Regions from separate parts of the Aminipila sp. genome, predicted to be linked through region 1. Evidence: riboswitches for the same ligand, from Rfam matches in the RefSeq annotation. Region 1 holds a riboswitch; the other holds the start of a gene.
The links. A riboswitch is a leader RNA that binds a small molecule or an ion and turns the genes downstream of it on or off. The one in region 1 is predicted to bind glycine.
Positions count from the first base shown of each region.

Region 2: another riboswitch for glycine. It lies ahead of RTW14_RS05145 (alanine/glycine:cation symporter family protein); the one in region 1 lies ahead of RTW14_RS06240 (alanine/glycine:cation symporter family protein).

Region 1 covers NZ_DAMBYD010000004.1:67,262-70,478, reverse strand. Annotated here, with positions in the region: gene RTW14_RS06245 (PRC-barrel domain-containing protein) at 68-316, opposite strand; gene RTW14_RS06240 (alanine/glycine:cation symporter family protein) at 391-1,809, opposite strand; glycine riboswitch at 1,922-2,018, opposite strand; gene tig (trigger factor) at 2,166-3,217, opposite strand, start outside.
Region 2 covers NZ_DAMBYD010000003.1:217,393-220,609, reverse strand. Annotated here, with positions in the region: gene RTW14_RS05150 (C25 family cysteine peptidase) at 1-45, shown strand, start outside; gene RTW14_RS05145 (alanine/glycine:cation symporter family protein) at 164-1,519, opposite strand; glycine riboswitch at 1,755-1,877, opposite strand; gene RTW14_RS05140 (M15 family metallopeptidase) at 2,070-2,855, shown strand; gene RTW14_RS05135 (IMP dehydrogenase) at 2,857-3,217, shown strand, end outside.

The DNA.
Region 1 (3,217 bases):
TATATTCTACTATATCTTGTGTATTTTGAAAAGGAATTATTGCATTTTACCGTAATTTCATACTATTTTATTCAATCATAGTTTCAAGATTAACTAAGATTACATCATCACCTATCGTTTTAATATTTTCCCATTTAATCACATAATCTTCTTCACTTCTTCCAAATATATTAAAAAAGTTCTTAGGTGAAGGTATAACAATCCCTTCTATGGTTCCTGTTTCAAGGTTTACCTCTATATCACTTACATATCCCATGCTTCTACCATCAAAGATGTTAATAACCTCTTTGTTCTTAATATCTTCTGTACTTGTCACCTTTATTTCCCCCTCTTTATGTAATTTTAGCCATTAGGCCTGTACTTTTATAATATATGAAAAAGGCTATGGAATTATTCCATAGCCAATTGATGATTTCTTTTAAAATAACTTTTTGTTTCTGCAACTATAACACCATTTAATGCAATTAGAGCAATTAGATTAGGTATAGCCATTAATCCATTTAAGATATCTGCTAAAGTCCATACGGCCTCTAAAGTTAAAAATGGTCCTATTAAAACTGCTACTATGTACAACCATCTATATCCAGTTAAAATATTTTTGTTGCCACCTGTTAAGTATTCCAAGCATCTTTCACTATAATAATCCCAGCCTAAAATAGTTGTAAACGCAAAGAAAATCAAGCACATCATTAATATAAATGAACCAATTTGCGGGTTCCATGGTAAGCCTGTGGAAAATGCATTTGATGTAACCGCTACCCCCTCAAGCCCTATATCCCAAGAGCCTGTAACCATAATAGTTAATCCTGTCATAGTACAAATAACAATTGTATCAATAAAAGTCCCCGTCATTGATACCAAGCCCTGTCGAGCAGGCTCATTTGTCTGTGCAGCCGCAGCCGCAATAGGTGCACTTCCAAGCCCTGCTTCATTTGAAAAGATACCTCTTGCGACACCTTTTTGCATAGCAACCATCATTGCTCCTAATGCTCCACCAGCAGCAGCTCTCAGCCCAAAAGCTCCGGCAAAAACCTCTTGTATTGCTGATGGAATAGCAGCTACATTATATATAAGTATAGTAACACATATTGCAACATATGCCACAGCCATAAATGGTACGATAATGGTGGAAACACTGGAAATTCTTTGTATGCCTCCTATTATAACAAGGGCTGCTGCTACTGATACAACAATTGCTGCTGCTATAGTGGCAACTGAATAACTGTTGCCTAGCATAGAAACCATCATTTCATTATTTGGATCAAAAACTTGTTTTACAGCTGAAGCTATACCATTAACCTGCGTAATCGTGCCTATACCTAACAGCCCTGCACCAACACCAAATGTTGCAAATGCCTTAGCAAGCCAAACCCATTTTCTCCCCATTCCTTTTTCAATATAGTAAAATGGTCCCCCCAGTGAATGTCCCGTATTACTGTCAAGAGTTCTGTATTTTACAGCTAGTAGTCCTTCTGAATATTTAGTAGCCATTCCAAAACAAGCAGCTAAAATCATCCAGAATAGAGCGCCTGGGCCTCCTGTAACAACTGCTGTAGCAACTCCCACAATATTGCCTGTACCTATAGTAGCAGCCAGAGCCGTGCAAAGTGCTCCAAAACTGCTTACTTCACCAATCCCATTCTCTTCATTTTTAACCATAAACTTTAGAGCCATTCCTAAATGCCTGAATTGTAAAACTCCAAGTCTTATGGTAAGGAATATACCGGTACCCATTATAAGTACAATTAGTGGTACACCCCATACAACATTGTCAATGTTGACTAAAATCTGCGTAAATCGTTCTAACATTTTGTTTTCCTCTCCTTTTAAACATAAAATTAAAAAGTAAAATAAAAAAAGTCGATAAAATCGACTTTCTAGAGAGAAACAATAACAATAGCAATTCAATTAAATTAAAATAACTATATGCCCTGTCCTTTTGCCTGAGAGATAAGTAAGCTCATCACACTTACCGTACACCTTCGGCGCTCATAAAGAGGCTCTCCAGAGAATCATAGTTTCATTTCCGCATCATATACAAAATTGGGTTGCATATATGCATGATGATAAACTAATGTATCAATTCTAGCACATAACACAACCCAATGCAAGTTTTTTGTTTAAAATAACAATGTTTTTATTTATTTTTTGTAATTTTTTACTATTTATGCTTTTTTCTCTGCAGGCACTATTTTCGCATTGTCTACTGCAAAATCAAGTACCTTTTCAAGAAGAAAACTCTTCATAAGATTATCTTTTCCTGCATATTCTTCAAAAGATTTTCCATACTGTTTCTCAAAAGCTTTTTCATCTTCAACGCCCTGTTCTTTCATGAACGCTTTTAGTTTTTCTTTATATTCTTTATCAGAGATGCTTATATTTTCAGCTTTGGCAATGGAATACATAACCATTTCCTGAGATACAATTGCTTCTGAGTATTGTTTTAAATAATCTTTATAAGCCTTTTCATCCATTCCAGTATATTGCTTTATAAAAGCCTGAAACTCCATGTTATACTGCTTAGCATAATTTTCATAGTACTCTTGGTTTTTATCTTTACAAGCCTGAAGTTCTGTTTCTGGATATTTTAACACCTTTGAATTATCCATAATGGTAGCCCAAATTTGATTTCTCATTTCTTCTTCAGCCGCAGATTTCTTTTTTTCTTGTAAATCTTTTTTTACACTTTTTTCATAAGCTTTTAGAGTTTTTTCCTTGCTATTAGCTTTTACAAATTCCAAATCATATTTTGGAGTTTCATTAACCATTATAGCACTAAGAGTTACATCAAAAGCCACATCTTTGCCATTTAATTCTTCTTTACCATAATCTGCTGGAAATTTTAAATTAATAGTCTTCTTTTCCCCAACTTTCATGCCAATAACACCATCATCAAATCCAGGAATATATCCGCTGCTTCCTAATGTTATTGTAGTGCCTTCATCACCAGTACTTCCGCCCTCAAATGCTTTTCCATCAATCTTGCCAACATAAGCAATTTTTACGCTGTCACCTGTTGCAGCAGTACCTTCTTTCTTTTCAACCTGCTTGCTGGCAGCTTGAACTCTGCTTTGTATCTCAGTCTGAACATCTTCGTCAGTAACACTAACCTTTGTCTCAGTTGCCTCAACACCTTTGTAATCCCCCAGTTTTACATATTCCGATAAATCGTAATTAGAATATGGCACAACATAATCATCTTTAGCACCACACGCTG
Region 2 (3,217 bases), on a different contig from region 1:
TGGACAGTTTTCGGGGATCCATCCATACAATTAATCCCAAATTAAAAGGATAGTAAAATCAGAACGGTTTATAACACTAAAAAAATCAGGAAATAGTATATTCCATTTCCTGATTTTTTAGTGTTTTATTATGTCTGGCTAAGCTGATGTATTATAACATTTATTATTTAGCAGATCCGTTTTTGCTAAGTTTTACAACTAAACCACTGAGTGCGGCTAATGCTAAAATGTTTGGAATGACCATGAGTGCATTAAAAAAGTCTGCAAGCTCCCATACCAAATCGACTTTTAATGTTGAACCTAGGATGATAAATAAGACTACCAAGCAGGAATAAATTTTAACTGCCTTTTCACCAAATAGGTACTTCACATTAATTGCACCGAAAAAGTGCCAGCTGAGAATTGTTGAAAATGCAAAGAATAATAAGCAAATTGCAACATATAAGTCTCCCCAATTTCCGAAGCAGTTAACAAATGCGGCCTGTGCTAAAGCTGTGCCAGTTTTTCCAGTAGACATAGCCCCTGTACATAAGATTGAAAAAGCAGTAAGGTTTAGAATAATAAATGTATCGATAAACACACTAATCATGGCTCTTAGACCCTGCTCATGAGGAGTTTTGGCGGTAGCACGTGCGTGTGCATGAGGTGTTGAACCCATACCGGCTTCATTTGAAAATAAACCTCGTGCTACACCATAACGAATGGCTTCCTTTATAGTGATGCCGGCAGCGCCTCCAAGGACTGCCTCCGGCTTAAATGCACAAACAAAAATCATCTTTAATGCAGCTGGTAAATTTGAAATATTCATTGCTAATAAAATAATACTTCCTATTATATATATAAATGCCATGAGTGGAACAATCTTCTCTACAACCATGGAAAGGCGCTTTGTACCACCGATGAAGATAAAGGCCGCAACAACTGCAAGAAGGAGACCTATTACCAAAGGATTTAGGTTTATTCCTCTTGATGCAAAGGCTTCCGTAAAAGCACTGCCAATAGAATTGGACTGTACCATGTTACCCATAAATCCAAGAGCCAGTACGATAAAAATAGCAAAGGCAGTAGCAAGTATCTTGCCAAAAGTCCCTTTAAAAGCTTGTCTGATGTAATAAACAGGTCCCCCGGTAATGTGGCCGTCAGAGTCTACTGTTTTGTATTTCTGTGCAAGAGATGCTTCTGCATAAATGGTGGACATACCGAAAAAGGCACTAACCCACATCCAAAAGATTGCACCAGGACCACCGGAAATAAGTGCAGTAGCAGCACCAGCCAGGTTACCAGTACCTACTTGACCGCCAATGGCTGTAGCGATTGCTTGAAAAGGTGTCATTTCTCCGTTTTCACTTTTAGCCCCATTAAAACTGAAATCCTTAAATAGAAGCTTCCAGCCTTCGGTAAATTTTCTAATTTGAATAAATTTTAACCGAAAGGTAAACATTATTCCTGTACCGCATAGAAGAATGATAAGGAGAATACCCCACAAAAATCCATTGGCTTTTACTACTAGTTCTAACATAATTATTCTCTCCATTCATGACTTAACCCAGTTTGTGAAACAAATTGAATTATTTAAAGTAATAAAATAAGAGCTGATTGGTTATCAGCTCTCTGGGAGTAGAACATTTGCATACAATAGGAAGTTGCTATGGGCTTAGGTCGTTGTATTTTCCAATATAGACCATAAAAAAATCCGATACCTGTTTCTAGTGAAACGGGTTCGGACACCACATACTGAAAACCTATTGTTCTGATTTGTATGCCCTGTCCTTTTGCCTGAGAGATCGCTAGACTTTATTGCCTAACTTACACCTTCGGCGCTCGTTTTTATCAGTTATTTAACTGGAACTGATTTGAGACTCTCCAGAGTTATTAACATTGTTGTCAACATCAATGGCAACACATTAACATATAGAGAATTTAAATGCAATATAAAAATAAATATTCGAAATAATTAAAAGATTTCCAAAAGAATTTCAAAAGAAGTTACCTGTTGTAAATACACGAAATTTGTTATACAATAAATAATTAAACTTCTAATTATAATGTTATCAAGGTGGGGAAAGTAATTGAAACAACAAACATGGACAAACTATATTATTGTGGCACTATTAACAACCCAGCTTTTTATCGGTTATTTAGGTATACCTTTAATGAGTGGCAGTCGATTTTCTGTAGATTGTAAACCTGACATTATAATTGTTGGTGAGAATGAGGGTGGTAAGCCGCCAGTTGTGGTTGAGTCTGATGAAAGTGTAGCTAGGAGAGAAACTCTAAAACGTGACTTGGACAAAGGCTTGTTCATTCTTGTCAACAAACAAAATCCTGTAGATAGTAGTTATAAACCTGATGATTTGACAGCCATTAAGTATTTTGCTCCGGATCGCCCTCCAGAAGGCAGAGTGATGAGGGCAGAGGCAGCAGAGGCTTTTAATCGGTTATCAGAGGTAGCAGCAAAAGAAGGTTATGAAATAATTGTAACTACCGCTTATCGTTCTTATGAATTCCAAACGACCTTATACAACAATTATGTAAAAAGAAATGGACAGCAGAAGGCAGATACATTTAGTGCTCAGCCTGGGAAAAGCGAACATCAGACAGGGCTTGCGGCAGATGTAAGTTCTCCATCTGTAGGTTATCAGCTGACAGAGGACTACATCCATACGCCAGAAGGAAAGTGGCTCAATGATAATGCATATAAGTTTGGCTTTATCATAAGGTTCCCTAAAGGAAAAGACAGCATTACAGGATACATGTACGAGCCGTGGCATATTCGATATGTGGGAAAAACGGCGGCAAAAGAGATTTTTAATGAGGGATTTACCCTTGAAGAGTATTTAGAAAAGGAGATATAAAATGGCGCACTATTTTAATGAACCATCAAGAACATTTAACGAATATCTGTTAGTACCAGGATTTTCAGGCAAGAATTGTTCACCAGACAATGTAAGCCTTAAGACCCCGGTAGTAAAGTTTAAGAAGGGTGAAAAACCTTCAATTACAATGAATATTCCACTTGTTTCAGCTATCATGCAGTCTGTTTCAGACGACAAAATGGCAGTTGCTTTAGCTAAAGAAGGAGGAATTTCTTTTATATTTGGGTCACAGTCCATCGAAAGCCAGGCTGCAATGGTTAAAAAAGTAAAGAGCCATAAGGCAGGTTTTGTAACAAGTGATTCAAACCTGAGACCGGATCAGACTTTAGCAGATGTACTTG